3 regions of the Agrobacterium sp. H141 genome follow, and region 3 is predicted to be linked to each of the others. Evidence: predicted binding sites of a transcription regulator. Region 3 holds the regulator's gene; each other region holds the start of a gene.

Region 1 (6,006 bases), 1.4 Mb from region 3:
AGCTGCAAGCATCGTTGCCGCTGCAGAACGCGAGGCAGCAGCTTTGGCTGCCGAGGCCAAGCAAAAGACCGACGAGTTCGTGGAACGCCGCACCGCGCTTTCCGAACAGAAGATCAAGCAGGCTGAAGTCGATGCGGTTAACGCCGTTCGCTCCGCCGCCGTCGATCTGGCCATTGCGGCTGCTGAAAAGGTTCTCGAAAAGAAAACCGATGAAGCTGTGCAGGCCAAGCTGTTCAAGGACGCTGTCGGGCAGGTCAAGTCACGTCTCAACTGAGAATGCGACCATACCCTTTGAACGAGGCCGGGTTTTGCCCGGCCTTTTTCGTTTATGCTGTCGACTGTGTTGCACAGACAATTGCAGCGATCCTGGAGGGGCAGGGGCCGGATCTCAATCCAGATCGCTGCGGAATGTTTTAAAGCTCAGGCGATGCAGCGGGCAGGGGCCATGCTCGACGATCGCACTGCGGTGTTTCGCAGTGCCATAGCCGGCATGGATCTCGAAACCATAGGCAGTGTGGACCGTGCCGGCCCTTTCCATCATTCGATCACGGCTGACCTTGGCAATGATGGATGCGGCTGCGATCGAGACACAGCGTCCGTCGCCCTTGATCACGGCTGTTCCTGGGCAGTTGAGGCCCGGCGGCACGTCTCGTCCGTCGGTGAGCACGTGCGCGGCTTTCAATTCAAGACCGGCGACGGCGCGTCGCATGGCATCGAGGCTTGCCTTGCGGATATCCGTCTTATCGATCAGTCGCGCGCTGGAGCTTGCGATGGAAACAAAGGCTGTGGCCAGGATTTGCTCAAACAGTTGATCGCGTTTGGCAGCTGACAGTTTCTTGGAATCGTTCAGCCCGTCCGGAATATTGTCGGGGTCGAGAATGACGGCAGCTGCGACCACCGGGCCGGCCAGCGGCCCGCGCCCGGCCTCGTCCGTTCCGGCAACTGGCCAGACACCTTGCCGCCTGAGCGCAAGTTCCATGGAAAAATCAGGCCCTTTGCTCAGGTCCTGAAAGAGTGTGGGAGAATCGGGCGGCGCGCGACGTTTCATGCGGCAGAAGTCGCACGCCGACCCGATTTCCTGCAAGCCCCCGATTGGCGCGTAAAGGGGATTAAAACGCGCCAGGCGGCAGTCCGGGGGCATTTTCCAGCACATGGCGGTGCGCCGGAACCTCAAGGCGTCAGCGCAGGCTGACAGCCGATCTTAAAGAAGCGACAACTGCACACCGCCGCCAGCCGGCGGAATGAACAGGTCATCGCGCAGGTGAATGCTGCGGCGGGTCATCTTCAGCCGTTTCGTCGCCATTTCGAAACGACGGCTGATCTGCCAGGCATAGGGGCCTGCACCCTTCATGCGCTTGCCGAATTCGGCATCGTAATCCTTGCCACCGCGCATGGAGCGCACCAGCGACATCACGTGACGATAGCGGTCCGGATAATGCTGCAGCAACCAGTCCCGAAACAGCGGGCTGACCTCCAGCGGCAGCCGAAGCAGCACATAGCTTGCCTCGGCAGCGCCGGCTGCCTTGCCAGAATCGAGGATACGCTCGATCTCGTGATCGTTGAGGGCCGGAATGATCGGGGCCATCATCACCGCAACCGGAACACCGGCGTCAGACAGGGTCTTGATGGCTTCCAGCCGTTTCGACGGTGTCGCGGCACGCGGTTCCATGGCACGCGACAGCTTGCGGTCGAGCGTGGTCACGGAAATGCCGACCTTCATCAATCCGCGCCCGGCCATGGAGGAGAGAATATCGAGGTCTCTCAGCACCAGAGCGGACTTGGTGACAATCGCCACCGGATGATTGGCCTTGTCCAGCACTTCGAGGATCTGCCGCATGATGCGCCACTCCCGCTCGATCGGCTGATAGGGATCGGTATTGGTGCCGATGGCAATCGTTTTCGGCTTGTAGCCAGGCTTGGACAGTTCCCGCTCCAGAAGCTTTGCCGCATCAGGCTTGGCAAACAGCTTGGCTTCGAAATCCAGTCCCGCCGAAAGCCCCATATAGCTATGGGTCGGTCGGGCAAAGCAGTAGATGCAGCCATGCTCGCATCCGCGATAGGGATTGATCGAGCGATCGAAGGGAATATCGGGCGAATCATTGCGGGTGATGACGGTGCGCGGACGTTCCACCTGGACTTCCGTGCGGAAGGGCGGCATGTCCTCAAGCGTCATCCAGCCATCGTCAAAGGCCACGCGCTCCGTCGGCTCGAAACGCCCGGACGGATTGAGCCCGGCACCACGGCCACGCCGCCGGTCGACCTCGATCCTGAGGCCGGAGGCGGTGACCATGGCATCGGCAATATCTGCCGTGTTCACAGGCTGGAATGCAGCCTGCGTCATATGAGTCAGCTCGTTCATCGAATTCTCCCGTGCGCAACCAGTCGTCCCGCTCAAGTGACTTTATTCCTATCCGCAAAATGAGAACAATGCAAGAACAAACTTCGAAATCCACAGTGGTATTTCGTTGTGCGATGCGGTAAACATAGCGAATGTTGACTGTCATCATGGAGTGCCGCAACCAGGAACCCGAGCTGGCCCAGACCTTGGCAGGTCTTGTCGTCGGCGCGGTGGAGGGCTTGGTAAGCGATGTAATCGTACTGGATCATGGATCCAGCGACGGCTCGTCACGCGTTGCCGATGCGGCTGGCTGCCGCTTTCATGCCGATTGGGACATGAAGGACATCGTGCGTTCGGCGCGGGGCGAGTGGATATTGCTGATCGAGCCCGGTTCGCGTCTGCATGGTCGCTGGATCGAAGAAATCCATGAATATATTGCACTCAACAAGCGCCCTGCGCGCTTTACGGTCGCCCGCCCTTATCGAATGCCATTCTACAAGCGCATTGTGCGCTCCAGTCCGCCACTGGAGCAGGGTTTCCTGCTGCCCAAGGACCAGGCATTGACGATTGCGAAGTCTGGCACGGATCTTGGAACGCTGGCACGCGGCCATAAGCCCAAGCAGTTGCTGACCGAGATGATCCCGTCCTGGGTCGCCCGCCGGGGCAGGGCGCTCGCCGGCGCGTGAAGCCTCGGCTTAGCCTTTTCCGCCACGCTTCAGATGTTCATCCAGACGCGGCATGATTTCCACGAAATTGCACGGCATATGGCGATAGTCGAGCTGCGCCTTCAATATCCCGTCCCAGGCATCCTTGCAGGCGCCGGGAGAGCCCGGCAGCACGAAGATGAAAGTGGCATTGGCAACGCCGCCGGTCGCGCGGGACTGAATGGTCGAGGTGCCGATCTTGTCGTAGGAAATCCGGTGGAAGACTTCTGAAAAGCCATCCATGCGCTTTTCAAACAGCGGTGCCAGCGCCTCCGGTGTCACATCCCGTCCGGTAAAACCGGTCCCGCCGGTTGTGATCACCACATCGATGTCATCGGATTTCGTCCAGGCTTCCACCTGCGCATAGATCAGTGCCTTGTCGTCGGTGACGATGGTGCGGTCCACCAGTCGGTGACCGGCCTCTTCGATCCGGGCGACCAGCGTATCTCCGGATTTATCGTCGGCAAGCGTCCGGCTGTCGGAAATGGTCAAAACCGCGATGCCGACGGCAATGAAGGGACGTTCGTCGTTGATCCGGCTCATGCTGCATCTCCCGCCATTGTTGTCGTTGCCGCAAAGTACCAGTCGGGCCTTCTGCGCGATAGGCTATCTGCTGCGGCTTGTGCTGCGACAAAATCACTGTAGATGCCAAAGCAGCTGGCACCCGAACCGGACATGCGCACCAGTTCAGCACCACTGTCGGCCATCCGTTCTGACAGCGCTGATATATCCGCCAGCAATGCGCGTGCGGGCGGCTCAAGATCATTGCGCAGATCAGCTAGCCACGCGATCCAGTCACCCGTCGACGCGTTCTGAGGACTAGCGCCAGCAGGCGGATTGGTCTTGGTCGTCAATTGCTGGAAGATCGCAGGCGTGGAGACACCCTTCAAGGGGTTCCCGAGCACCACGGCAAAGGCCGGCATGTGAGAAAGCGGTTGCAGCACGTCACCGATGCCGCTCACACGAAGCGGTCGGGATGTCATGCACATGGGCACGTCGGCCCCCAGTCTGACGGCAAGTGCCGATAGCACATCGCCCACAATCTCTGCCTGCCACAGCTGCAGCAACCCTCTGATGGCGGCCGCCGCATCCGCAGACCCGCCACCGATTCCGGCAGCCACCGGCAGGTTCTTCTCTAACGTGATCGCGACAGGTGGCGCCGGATGACCGGAAGCAACAAGGGCCTCACGCAGAAGATCGCGTGCCTTCAAAACGAGGTTTTGGGCTTCCGGTTCGGCGGATAACAGCGGCCCAAAACGCCCCCCCAGATGAAAGCTGTCGGTCTTGGCAGGTGAAAATGTCAGCTGATCGCCCAGAGCGGCAAATGTCACGATACTGTCGAGCAGATGATACCCATCCGCACGCTGGCCGGTGACATGCAGGCACAGATTGATTTTGGCCGGTGCGGTTTCCCTCACCGTGCCATCCACGGGGCTTGGACGCTCCGTCATGATATCAGGACTTCTTGTCCACTTCGCCTTCCACTGGCGCTGCGTCGGCAGGTTTTTCCGCGGTTGCGCCCGCATCGTCCTTCACCGGCGGCAATCCATCGGCGATCTTGGCCTCGAGCTCTGGAATAAGCGTCGCTTCAGGCTCGGATGCCAGTGCCCGCTTCCACTGATATACGGCTTCGAGCTTGCGGCCGACGCGCCAATAGGCATCGCCGAGGTGGTCGTTGATGGTGGCGTCGCCTGCCTTCAACTCGATCGCGCGTTCCAGTTCGGTCACGGCGTCATCGTATTTTTCCAGGCGGTAGTAAGCCCAGCCAAGCGAGTCGACGATGTAACCGTCATCAGGCCGCAGTTCGACAGCCTTGCGGATCATGTCCAGCCCCTCATCGAGGTTGCGGTTCATGTCCACCCAGGAATAGCCGAGATAGTTGAGGACCTGCGGCTGATCGGGGCTGAGTTCCAATGCCTTGCGGAAATTCGGCTCTGCCTTGTCCCATTCTTTCAACCGTTCATAGGCAATGCCGCGCTGGAAGAAGACAGGCCAATGCACCCGGTTCGGTGCAGGGCCGATCTCGTCTACGGCCGTGTCGTAATTGGCGGCCATGGCCTTGTAGTCCTTGGCGTCCGACAACACGCTGCCATAAGCCAGATAGCTGCGGAAATTCTTCGGATCGGACTCGATCAGCTCTGCCAGATGCTTGCGTGCCTCGTCGATCTTGCCGTTCTGCGCCAGTGCCAGACCCAGCTGCATTTCCGAAATCCGCGCCATGGGCGAAGTATCCGGCACGGACTGGTAGTATTTGATCGCCTGTTCCGGCTGATCGTTCTTTTCGGCAATCCCGGCCAGTAGGATCAGCGTGTCGGCAGCCTTTGGCGCCAGCGCATGGGAAAACTGCAGGTAAAGCGTCACCGTGTCTTCGGCGCCGGGGCGGTTCAAGGCACCGCCAACGGAAAACAGCACAGCGGCCGCCCCTTCCGTTGCAGTGCTGACGACCGGTTTTGGCTTCTCGCCTGCGTTGATCTGATCGCGCATCGCCTTGAAGGGCGCGTAATCGCGGATCATCGCATCGCCGATGGAAATGGCGTCCAGCGCCTTCTGCTTGTTGCCCTGAGATGCTTCCAGCGTCGCAAGGGCAATCACGGCACGGCTGAAGGTGTCGGTCGCAGTCGCCCCGCCGTCTCGATCGGTCACGGCCTCATTCAGGTGGCGACGCGCGGTATCGACATCGCCCAGCATGGCTGCAGCAACACCGGCATTGTAGTTCTTGAAGATGGCATACCATGGCGGACCGTCGAGATCGTCCATCATGGCCAGCGCTTGCTTGCCTTTGCCGGCACCAAGCTTGGCCCAGGCAACCAGAAGCGAATTCATCAGGCGGTCGAGATCGTTGGGGCCGTCATAGGCGAGCAGCTTTTCAGCCGCGTTGAACTCACGACTCCGGATAGCGTCAAGCCCGCGCGCAACGGCGGTCACCCGTTCTACCGCAGCATCGTTTTTCAGATCCTTGGCGTA
Region 2 (6,006 bases), 690 kb from region 3:
TCTGGAAAAGCTGCGCGTCCAGACCTTCGGCGAATTTTCCGGTGCCGTGAAGCAGGGCGCCGTCGCCGGCCGTCTGGCGGGCACAGTGATCAGCAAGCAGGAACGCAAGACCCGCACCGGCAACAAGATGGGCATCGTGGTTTTCTCAGACCCGTCCGGTCAGTTCGAAGCCGTGCTCTTTTCCGAAGGGCTGAACCAGTTCCGCGACCTTTTGGAAACCGGCAAGTCACTGGTCATCACCGTGCAGGCCGATGAGCGGCCGGAAGGCATTGGACTTAGAATCCAGACGGCGCAATCGCTGGAAGAAAAATCGGTTCAGATGCAAAAGGCACTGCGTGTCTTCGTGCGCGATTCCGGACCGTTGAAATCCGTCGCAACCCACCTCAATGCCAAAGGCGACGGTCTCGTTTCCTTTGTGGTGATCAAGGAGGAGGGCGTACGCGAGATCGAGGTCGAACTGACGGACAAGTTCCGCCTGTCACCGGAAATCGCCGCCGCCTTGCGCTCTGTGCCGGGCGTGGTCGATGTGGAACTGGTATAACCGGCCGGAAGCCTCGCTTATCCCTGCGGATTGCGGTGGGTTATGGTGATGAAGTCCGTGCCCTGACCGGTTTCCGGGCCAATGCCGGTATCGTTGATCGTCAGCGAGCTGCCCTCGTCGAGCAGAAGTGCGATTTTGTGGCGGATATTGTCGGGAATGGCGATCCGGTCGAGTGCTGCGGCCATGCTGTCTGAGGCCTGATCATCGGTAATGCCCAGACGCTTGCGCGTGGCAGAACTGATGTAGTCCTCAAGCGTCACCCCGTGCCACTCGGCCTTGCCGGAAAAGCGGTTGACGGCGGTTGCCTCGGCGAAATGTGTACCGAGTGCCTTCTCGGGATGGTCGATCGTGATCGGCGCCTCGAAGACCGGCTTGAATTTCTGCCGGACCATGATCTGGCCAAGGGGCGGCTCACCACGCCCGCCGGCATGGTAGAGCGTCCGCATGAACTCGGCGGTCATGATCTCGCCCTTGGTCGGCAGGCCTTTCCAGCGCTTGAAGCCGTTGATGGCGCTGATTGTCATCGGACCGATATGACCGTCTGGTTGACCCGCATCGAAACCGAGATCGGTCAGAATTTCTTGCGCGTCAAACACCATCTCGCGCACACCGCGACGGGTAATGAGAATACGAAGCGGCGGCAGTTTCTCAAGGGTTACACTGGTGCTCGCACCGACCTTTGGCAGAACTTCCGCAACGGCCACTTCGACCGGGATCTCGCTTCCATCGAAATTGGTCGGCCGCAACTGCGCGTCGGACAGGAGCATGCTGTTGTCGACGGGAAGCTCCGGCGTAAAAAGTGTGCGGCTGGAGATCAGCTGAGGCGCGACAGGCGCATCGGTAATGATCACATGCGCGCCACGCTCGGTCATCTGAAACAATGAGCGCGCAAAGGCGCCGGGCAAACGCACGCAGCCATGCGAGGCCGGATAGCTGGGCACGCTGTTGGATTCATGTAGCGCGACACCAGACCATGTAATGCGCTGCATCCATGGCATTGGCGCGTTCGAATAGAGGTTCGACTCGTGATATTTGCGTTTCTCGAGGATTGAAAAAACGCCTGAAGGAGTCGTGTGCCCGGATTTTCCGGTCGAAACCTTCGAGGTCGCGACGATCTGTCCGCCGTCGTAAACGGTCAGGCTCTGTTGGTTCTTGGAGACGAAAATCTGCAGCGTGCCGCCATCTGCGGCAAGCGTTGCGGAGGAAAACGCGGTCGACGCCAGAAGACCGATGCCCAGATAAATTGACTTGAACACGAAACACAACCTCTACGCAAAACAACTCCTCTCGAATATAAGAGGAAGTTTAAGAAAGTTTTGAAGGACTGCCTCGCTCACATTTTTGTGTCAGGAAAAATCAATAGAAGCCGCTATTGGCCAGTTCGGGATGAGCGGCCAACAGCTTAACGATCCTGCCGCTTGGGATGGAATGTATAGCCGGTTTCAACGCTGCCCTTGCCGAATTTGTCGCGCAGCTTATCCATGGCAGCTTCCGCAGCAGCCCGGCGCCCGGCCTGCTGGTCGACCAGATCGCCGGGGTCTGCGGTGGCAGCGTCGCAAAGGTCACTGACACCGATCCCGATCAGCCGGTACTTCGTGCCATCCGTTTCTTTTTCCAGAAGAGATATGCCGGTCCTGAAAATGCGGTCGGCAAGCTGGGTCGGATCGTCGAGACGCCTGTTGCGGGTCCGGCCTTTGAAATCGGCAGTCTTGAGCTTCAGCACCACTGTCTGCCCGGCAATGGCGCTTTTCTTCAAGCGCCAGGCGACTTTCTCCGAAAGCGAGCGCAGATGCGTCACCAGTTGCTCATGATTGGAGATGTCGTCGAAGAAAGTCGTTTCGGCCGAAACGCTCTTTGCCGCCTCGTTCAAATGCACATCGCGCTCGTCAATGCCACGTGACAGTCTAAATAGGCGCTGCCCCATGGAGCCGTAGCGGCGCATCAGGTCGCCTTCTTCCATGGTCTGCAACTGGCTGATCATCGTGATGCCATCGCGCTCCAGCGTGCCGGCAAGGGCTTTGCCAACGCCCCATATGGTTGTCACGGGTCTGGATGCCAGGAACTCGAGCGCCTCCGTGCGTCCGATAACGGAAAACCCGCGGGGCTTTTGCAGATCCGACGCCACCTTGGCCAGAAATTTGCAATAGGAGAGGCCGACGGAGACGGTGATCCCAACCTCCTGTTCGACCCGTCGGGCGAATTTCGCCAGCACCCGGGCGGCAGGGTCGTGATGCAGCTTTTCCGTGCCCTTGAGTTCCAGAAAGGCCTCGTCGATGGAGATCGGCTGCACCATCGGTGTCAGTTCCTGCATCATCTGCCGCACCTCGCGGCCAACGCGGGCATATTTTTCCATATCGGGTTTGATAACGACGGCATCAGGGCATGCATCCAATGCCTTGAACATAGGCATGGCCGAGCGCACACCATGAACGCGGGCGATATAACAGGCCGTCGAGACAACGCCTCTTTTGCCCCCACCAATGATCACCGGCTTGTCTGCAAGCTCGGGATTGTCGCGCTTTTCAACAGAGGCATAAAAGGCGTCGCAATCGATATGGGCGAGTGTCAGATCGTAGAGTTCTGAATGGTAGACAAGCCGCGGGCTGCCACAGGACGCGCACCGACGGCGGCCTTCAGGTTGACCCTTAAGGCAGTCACGGCAAAAGCCCGGAGATGGTTGATCGTCAGCGGCCATGATGAGAACAAAAGTTGAACATTCGATGTTTATGCGCTAGCGTTCCGCAATGCAAGCGGAGCAAGACATGATGCCTCAAAATTTCACTGACCGTCCACTGTCACCTGATCTGTCGCAGGACGTCGCGGTTGCCATGGGGCGGCAGGGGGGCTGTTACGGTTGCTGGTATGCCTGTTTCTGCCTGGCGCCACCCGAATGACAGGCAGGGAGCGCTGACGGGTGCAAGCCCGACATGCGCGCGCGTGGGAGTGCTGGCGCACCGCCGGGCGTGCGCGGATGGCCAGCCGACAGAGGGCCTACATCATCGGACCGGAAAGCTTGTGCCATGCCTCTGCTACCGTTTCAGGCTTGGTGCCTGTCGCCTCGCAAAAGCTCATCAGGCTGGGTTCATGGGCCATCATGAAATCCAGAAGTCCCGCCAGAAAGCCCGGATCTGTCGCCGCAGTGCGGATCTGGTCGGCCTGCACACCGGAAAGCGCAAGAAAACGCGAGAGCATATCGGGTTCATTTGCCAGCCAGGCAAGGATTGTGACCGCCGTTTCTTGCGGATCGGTCGTCGAGAGCTGTTCGCGCATAAGTTTTTCCATGATTTTCGCGAGGTTACCGTTTTCTCAACCAAATGAGAGTAGTTTAGCTTGTGAACAGATTTGAGCCGACCCGTGTGCCAAAGGTATGCGGGGCGCTGGGGGACGGAGCAAAAGGACTGGTAATGCCCAAGAAGGTCATGATTGTAGAAGACAACGAGCTCAATATGAAGCTCTTTCGCGATCTGATCGAGTCCTGTGGCTATTCCACGATTCAGACGCGAAACGGCATGGAAGCCCTCGATCTGGCGCGGAAATATCATCCGGACCTGATCCTCATGGATATACAATTGCCGGAAGTCTCGGGCCTGGAAGTGACGAAGTGGTTGAAGGACGATCCGGAGCTGCACGTAATTCCGGTAATCGCCGTGACGGCCTTCGCCATGAAGGGGGACGAGGAGCGCATTCGTCAGGGCGGTTGCGAAGCCTATGTTTCAAAGCCAATTTCGGTGCCCAAGTTCATAGAAACCATCAAGACCTATCTTGGTGATGCGTAACAAGACGGAAGATCAACCATGACAGCACGCATTTTGGTGGTTGACGATATACCGGCAAACGTCAAATTGCTCGAAGTTCGGCTGATTGCCGAATATTTCGATGTGCTGACGGCTGACAACGGTCCTCGGGCACTTGAGATCTGCAGCCAGACGCAAGTCGATGTCATTTTGCTCGATATCATGATGCCTGAGATGGATGGCTTTGAGGTCTGCGAGCGTCTGAAGGCCGACCCCCGCACCGCCCATATTCCCGTCGTCATGGTCACCGCGCTCGATCAACCCTCCGACCGGGTTCGTGGACTGAAGGCGGGCGCCGACGATTTCCTGACCAAGCCCGTCAATGATCTCCAGCTGATCTCTCGTGTTAAAAGCCTGGTGCGACTGAAGACGCTGAGCGACGAGTTGCGCATTCGCGCCGAGACTGCGCGCAATATAGGTATGGAAGATCTTCTGCGTGTGACGGACGGAAAGCTCGAGGAAGCGGGGCAGGTTCTGCTGGTCGACAGCCGCGGCAGCTCGCAGGAACGGATCATCAAGGCGTTGAAGCCCGTGGCCGAGATCATGGCCATGTCCGATCCGCAGGCAGCCGTCTTCGAAGCCACGGAAAATTCGTTCGACCTGGTCATCGTCAACGCCAACTTCGACGATTACGATCCGCTGCGTCTATGCTCCCAATTGCGTTCCGTGGACCGCACGCGCTTTATTCCGATCCTCCTCATCGTCGATCAGGGTGCGGATCAAATCGTGGTGCGCGCACTCGATCTGGGCGTCAATGACTATATACAGCGCCCGCTCGATCCCAATGAACTCGTGGCACGCGTCCTCACCCAGATCCGCCGCAAGCGTTTCAATGATCGTCTGCGCGAAAGCGTCCAGCACACGATCGAGCTGGCCGTCACGGACGGTCTCACAGGACTTAACAACCGTCGCTATCTCGACAATCACCTGAAGACGCTGTTTGCACGTTCAAAGGTGAGGGGGCGTCCGCTCTCCGTGTGCATCGCCGATATCGACCGCTTCAAGCAGGTCAACGATACCTACGGCCATGACGCGGGCGATGAGGTGCTGCGAGAGTTTGCAGCACGTATCCGTTCAACCGTGCGCGGTGCGGATCTGGCCTGCCGGTTTGGTGGGGAGGAGTTTGTGCTCGTCATGCCCGATACGCCCGCAGACACCGCCGCTTCTGTGGCCGAACGACTGCGTGCAATTATCGAGTCCAAGCCGTTCACGATACGCGGCGTCGATGTCAGCCTGGATATAACGGCATCTATGGGCATTGCGACAGTGGTCGACGGCGTGGTGACGCCCGAGCAATTGCTCAAACAGGCTGACCGTGCGCTCTACGAAGCCAAGAATGCCGGCAGAAATCGGGTGGTCGCGGCCGTCGCAGCCTGACGACAAGCGATGCCCGTGATGGGTGTGCCGAATCGCAACACCTCTCCAGAGATTGCCGAGACAGGCAAATTCTCAATTGCGCTTGTGCCGGTTGTGGATAAAAATGTCGTCAGAGAGTGCAGTGGCGTCGGTTGCGTTGAGGCGAGTGTATCGTCACAAGAGTTTTCGGTTTTACGAATTCATTCGGCATTCGCATTGATATTTTTTCGGTCTTCTTTGCACAATTGCATTGTTTTGACAGTTAAAATGGAGGTGCGGTGCAATTTTTCTGTGCCTTTATATCTTAGTTTGTAC
Region 3 (6,006 bases):
CCGCTGATCCACAAGCGCTGCAAGCTCTCGCTCACGCACGACCCTACGCTTCTCGAAATGCTCTGCGGCAATCAGACCGTAGTCGCCATGAATGCAATGATAGCCGAAATAGCCCAGAAAGGCGATGGTCACCGCTGGAAGAACCAGGCGACCGATTTTACGTTTTTTATGATGGCGGGTCCACATGCGGGGGTATGGCCTTGATACGCGGTACTCAACTAAGCGTTCAAATTAGCTCTGATTGTTTAACCGATCGTTGACCCTGTCAGAAACCGGTAGAATTTGTCTGTCGCACGCCGCACTGTCACGACAAAAAGCCCGCCCCGATTTCCCGGCGCGGGCTTTTCAATTCAACGATCGAGGACCGATCAGCCCTTGAGGATCGACGTACCGGCGTAGAACGCCTGCGGACCGAGACCCTCTTCGATACGGATCAGCTGATTGTACTTTGCCAGACGATCCGAACGCGACAGCGAGCCGGTCTTGATCTGTCCGCAATTGGTCGCAACAGCGAGATCGGCAATCGTCGAGTCTTCCGTTTCGCCCGAGCGATGCGACATGACGGCTGTGTAAGCGGCCTTATGCGCGGTCTCCACGGCATCCAGCGTTTCCGTCAGTGTGCCGATCTGGTTGACCTTGATCAGGATGGAGTTGGCAACGCCCATCTTGATGCCGTCACGCAGACGCGCCGAATTGGTCACGAACAGATCGTCACCCACCAGCTGGCACTTGTCGCCGATCATGTCGGTCAGGGTCTTCCAACCATCCCAGTCGTCTTCGGCCATACCGTCTTCGATGGAGATGATGGGATATTTGGCAACCAGTTCGGCATAATAACCGGCCATTTCGGCGCTATCGAGCACACGGCCCTCGCCCTGCAGATCGTATTTGCCGTCCTTGAAGAATTCGGTCGACGCCGGATCGAGAGCGAGACTGATGTCTTCGCCAGGCTTGTAGCCAGCCTTTTCGATCGCCTTCATGATAATGTCGAGCGCTTCAGGCGCGCTCTTCAGGTCTGGCGCAAAACCGCCTTCATCGCCGACATTGGTGTTGAGGCCCTTGGCGCTCAATTCCTTCTTCAGCACATGAAACACTTCCGAGCCCATGCGAACGGCGTCGCGCAGGGTGTCCGCGCCGACGGGCATGATCATGAATTCCTGGAAGTCGATCGGGTTGTCGGCATGCGCGCCGCCATTGATGATGTTCATCATCGGAACTGGCAGCGTGCGGGCGTTCGGGCCGCCAACATAACGATAAAGCGGCAGACCGGAGGCTTCGGCAGCAGCCTTGGCAACGGCCAGAGACACACCGAGAACAGCATTTGCCCCGAGGCGCGCTTTGTTTGGCGTGCCGTCCAGCTCGATCATGATGTTGTCGATCTGGATCTGGTTTTCCGCATCCAGGCCGCCAATGGCATCGAAGATCTCGGTGTTGACGGCTTCGACGGCCTTTTCAACGCCCTTGCCAAGATAGCGCTTGCCACCATCGCGAAGCTCGACGGCTTCGTGCGCACCGGTCGAGGCACCCGACGGAACGGCTGCGCGACCCATGCTGCCGTCTTCAAGAAAGACATCGACCTCTACAGTCGGATTGCCGCGGCTATCGAGAATTTCGCGGCCGATGATGTCGGTGATTGCAGTCATGGGGACCTCCCGGTTTCTGGGTGGGATTGAGGATGGGCCTGTATTAATCGAAGAAGAGAAAAATACAATGGCAAGAGTATGAAAGCTTGGTGTCGCCTGAAGCGAGACAAGCCGATGCCATCGACAGTGCCTTCGCCTCAGTGTCGAAACTTCGCAGCCTCACCCCTTGGTGATTGCGTCAAACGCCAGAAGGGTTTCCAGAAGCCGCGGCATGTCTTTCAGATGAACCATGTTCGGGCCGTCAGAAGGTGAGTTATCCGGATCCTGATGGGTTTCGATGAACAGCCCGCCAACGCCAACGGCAACGGCGGCACGCGCAAGCGTTTCAACGAATTCGCGCTGTCCACCGGTCGATCCACCCTGCCCGCCCGGTTGCTGCACGGAATGGGTCGCGTCAAACACCACAGGTGCCCCCATGGCCGCCATGATCGGCAAGGCGCGGAAATCAGACACCAGTGTATTGTATCCGAAGGATGCACCGCGCTCGCACAAGAGCACGTTCGGATTGCCGCTTTCGACGATCTTGGCGAGCACGTTCTTCATGTCCCAGGGCGCGAGGAACTGGCCTTTCTTGACGTTGATCGCACGACCAGTCTTGGCAGCAGCGACCAGCAGGTCTGTCTGGCGACTGAGGAAGGCCGGGATTTGCAACACGTCGACCACCGGCGCGACGATGGCACACTGTTCCTCGGTGTGAATGTCGGTCAGCACAGGAAAGCCGAATTCCTTTTTAAGGTCTGCAAACACCTCAAGTGCCTGCTCCAGCCCGATACCGCGCTTCCCAGACAGAGATGTCCGGTTGGCCTTGTCAAAAGAGGACTTGTAGACGAGGCCGATGCCGAGCGTGTCGCAGATTTCCTTGATCTCGCCAGCCATCATAAAGGCGTGGTCGCGGCTCTCCATCTGGCAAGGGCCGGCGATCAACGAAAAGCGTGCGCTATTGGAAAAGGTGACCTTGCTTGCGCCATCGCCAACGACCACGCTTGAATTTGGTGAAATGCTCATGCCTTGTCCTCGAATATGAATGTTACGCCCTGACCCGCCGATGGTGGAACCACAAGGCGACCCTCCCGGGCTTCGTAAGAAATGCCATTAGCGGCAAGAAGCGCACCTGTCACGCCAAGATCGCCCACGGCAACGACTAATCCCGCGCCCTCAAGACCGGCGGTCCTGCTCATTACAGATAGACCATAGCTGCGGGTAAATCCGTCCGGCGTCATCACTTCTATCTGAGTGCCGCCGGCAGCGAATTCCAGTCTGCCGCCTCGGGTTGCTGAAGCATGCGCCTGAAACACAGCATCGATATAACCCTCAAATATTGAGGGGTCTTCCGCCGTCAAGATCACGCCACTCACACGCATTGCGCTATTGTCGTGTTGCGCCAGCGCCTCCTTGTCGATCGCCAGCGGCAACAGTCGCTCACAGGCAAACAGCAGCAGGTCAGGCGCTTGTTCATCCTTGGCGAAAGCCAGCTTGAAACCGGCTTTCGCCTCGCTTCCATCGGCCGCTTGAACAGGTCGCTCGAAAGACAGCATCTTGCCGGCAGACCGTCCCTCTGCCTCGAACCTTGCGTGATCCGCATCCGCGTCGCGGCTCTCGGCAATAATGGCCGACAGCCCCTCGCCACGATCTGCCCGAAACGCTTCATGGCGCGCCACAAACACATTGCCCTGCCGTATCGCGTCGTGGCATTTCTCAGGATCGGCAACACCCAGAGGCTCCAGATATCCGCCTTCGGAAAAATAAACACAGGCATTTTCGGTGCCGAATGGATGGAGCGCATCGGCTGCCACCGTGAAACCGAGCGCCGTCAACCGGTTGCGTGCGACCCCAAGCGCTCCGACAGGCAGGACAATATGATCGAGCGCGCGGGCCGGCGAGGCAGACGATGAATCCATGAACGGTTCCTCAGCATCAAAACGCGTCGGTTGTGCGCCATCGCAGGCTCAAACACAAGACATCGCACTTTATCGAACACTTTAGTTCTGATGTGCGCGCCGACCCATCAATTCCATTGTTGCCAGCCTCACAAAAATTTAGTCACTTGCAGAACACAACTGGAACAGATAGTGTATGTTCTGGATTTGTTTCATCAAAGGGAATCGCAATGCTGACCCGCAAACAACAGGAATTGTTGCTCTTCATTCACGAAAGAATGAAGGAGTCCGGCGTGCCGCCATCCTTTGATGAAATGAAAGATGCACTGGATCTGGCCTCCAAATCCGGCATCCATCGTCTGATCACAGCGCTGGAGGAGCGCGGTTTCATTCGCCGGCTACCCAACAGGGCAAGAGCACTGGAAGTGATCAAGCTTCCCGAAGCCTATTCACCCAGCATGCAGCCACGTCGCGGCGGTTTCTCGCCCAGCGTCATCGAGGGCAGCCGCGGCAAGACGCCACCGCCGATGCTGCGCCAGCCGAGCGAAGACAACAACAATACGGTTTCCGTTCCGGTGATGGGTCGCATTGCCGCCGGTGTGCCAATCTCTGCCATTCAGAACAACACTCATGAAATCAGCATTCCCGCCGAAATGGTCAGCAGCGGCGAGCATTATGCGCTTGAGGTCAAGGGTGACTCGATGATCGAGGCCGGCATCCTTGACGGCGACACCGTGATCATCCGCAATGGCTCGACCGCCAGTCCGGGCGATATCATCGTGGCGCTGGTCGATGACGAGGAAGCAACCCTGAAGCGCTTCCGTCGCAAGGGTGCGTCGATTGCTCTTGAAGCGGCCAATCCGGCTTACGAAACACGGATCTTTGGGCCTGACAGGGTCAAGGTTCAGGGTAAGCTGGTCGGCCTGATCCGCCGCTATCACTGAGGTCGGTGAGCACGGTCTCCACTGGTTTCATATCATAGCGGCCGCTGCGCCAATCATATCTACGATGCAGGCTCCAGGGCCTTGCACGGCCGGAGAAAGCAGAGCGCAAAGCGATTGCCCCGTTGCTGTGCGGGCCTAGCCATATTTCCAAAGAGCCCGTTTTGCGAAGTGTATCGGGCGTGATCAATCTCGCGCCCGAGCGACAATGGTCATAGCCAAGCCGTCGCGCAGAAATAACAATATCACCGAGATCGCAGGCCAGGCCTGAAAGCCGTGGCTCCTCAAGTGTCACCACCCGCCAGCCCCCGCTGATACGGGCAACGCACCAGACCTTGTTCAGGCAACTGAACTGGCCGTCGACCGACATGTCCAACATATGTGCGAGTTTCGTGCTGGCGTAGCGTATCGCATTTTCCGAAAGCACGGGAAAGCGGCGACCACCATCAGGGGTCGCGATGTCCCGCGGCGCAATCGCCTTGGCAAGCAAGGCATCCTCTTCGACAGCAGGTTTTTGATGGCTGTGGCGCTGCAAACCGTTCTGCCATTGGGTAAATATGAAGCCCGGCGGTCGGGCGCTCGTAGTGGCGATCACGTCCGCATTGTTGGCACCATTGCCGATCAACCCAACCAGACGACCGTCCTCATAGATCAGCAGATCGGCAGTCCTGTCTTTAGGAAGCGCCAATCCGGTGATCAGACCAACTGCGAGGATGGCGGTGCCAATATGCCTGATGCGACTTCGAAGCAGTGCCAGTATCAGCATGCCCGTAACCGCTAACGGCAAAACCCAACGGCCAGCCGCGCGCTACCGACATCGCCACCCCATTCGGCGACAGTATGGGCAATTGCGATGACGAGACCGAGTCCATGCCCCATGACGTCAAGCGGAAGTGTGTCGAGACCGATGGGCATCAGCAACATCGACACCAGGCCGGCCGGCATCACCACAAATGTGATGATCGGCATCGCCAACAGATTGGCCGGTAAACTATAGCCGGCGAGGCGGTGGAAATGCTCCAGCGAAAAGATCGCGGTCGACAAACCACCAATCACGGAAGTGAGGATCAGCCCGCCAACCACGCGGATGATCGCACCGGCAATGGGCATATCAGGCAAAAAGTCGAAATAGCCCTCGCGGGATCTGCGGAAACGCCACGCGGAATATCCAGCCACCAGCGCCACGGTCGCTGCAAATGACATCTGAAAGCTTGGCCCCATCACTTCGGAGGGCGAGATTGCCAGTATGATCGTGGCCGCCAGTGCCACATTGCGCATGCTGATCGCTGGCCTGTCCAATAGCACAGCCATGAGCATGATTGCCATCATCACGAAAGCGCGCTGCGCCGACACCTGGGCACCGGAAATCATCAGATAGAAGAATGCTGCGACAAGCGCGCCAGCGGCTGCATACTTCTTGATCGGTCTGGATTGTGCAAAGCCTGTGAACTGGCTCAACACCACCCGTAGACCGACAAAGAACAATCCAGCCGCCAGCGCCATATGCAGGCCGGAAATCGCAATCACATGGGCAAGGCCCGAGCG

What was found. Region 3 encodes LexA, which represses DNA repair genes until DNA is damaged. Its sites were predicted from a motif close to TGTTCNNNNTGTGTTCNG; they were not measured.
Region 1: ACWPM9_RS16475 (glycosyl transferase) is a predicted target of LexA. The motif match lies at 2,421-2,438, and genes of this name have one in related genera.
Region 2: ACWPM9_RS12980 (DNA polymerase IV) is a predicted target of LexA. The motif match lies at 3,240-3,257, and genes of this name have one in related genera.

Annotation. Positions count from the first base shown of each region.
Region 1 covers NZ_CM169893.1:3,498,758-3,504,763, reverse strand. Annotated here, with positions in the region: gene ACWPM9_RS16490 (F0F1 ATP synthase subunit B) at 1-274, shown strand, start outside; gene ACWPM9_RS16485 (ribonuclease HII) at 389-1,048, opposite strand; gene ACWPM9_RS16480 (PA0069 family radical SAM protein) at 1,202-2,359, opposite strand; gene ACWPM9_RS16475 (glycosyl transferase) at 2,491-3,024, shown strand; gene moaB (molybdenum cofactor biosynthesis protein B) at 3,034-3,585, opposite strand; gene ACWPM9_RS16465 (4-(cytidine 5'-diphospho)-2-C-methyl-D-erythritol kinase) at 3,582-4,493, opposite strand; gene ACWPM9_RS16460 (tetratricopeptide repeat protein) at 4,498-6,006, opposite strand, start outside.
Region 2 covers NZ_CM169893.1:2,805,366-2,811,371, reverse strand. Annotated here, with positions in the region: gene dnaE (DNA polymerase III subunit alpha) at 1-541, shown strand, start outside; gene ACWPM9_RS12985 (L,D-transpeptidase family protein) at 559-1,797, opposite strand; gene ACWPM9_RS12980 (DNA polymerase IV) at 1,944-3,236, opposite strand; gene ACWPM9_RS12975 (DUF3572 domain-containing protein) at 3,533-3,823, opposite strand; gene ACWPM9_RS12970 (response regulator) at 3,946-4,317, shown strand; gene ACWPM9_RS12965 (PleD family two-component system response regulator) at 4,336-5,712, shown strand.
Region 3 covers NZ_CM169893.1:2,117,666-2,123,671, reverse strand. Annotated here, with positions in the region: gene ACWPM9_RS09775 (FtsB family cell division protein) at 1-186, opposite strand, end outside; gene eno (phosphopyruvate hydratase) at 369-1,643, opposite strand; gene kdsA (3-deoxy-8-phosphooctulonate synthase) at 1,803-2,648, opposite strand; gene ACWPM9_RS09760 (VOC family protein) at 2,645-3,541, opposite strand; gene lexA (transcriptional repressor LexA) at 3,751-4,464, shown strand; gene ACWPM9_RS09750 (hypothetical protein) at 4,418-5,227, opposite strand; gene ACWPM9_RS09745 (ComEC/Rec2 family competence protein) at 5,239-6,006, opposite strand, start outside.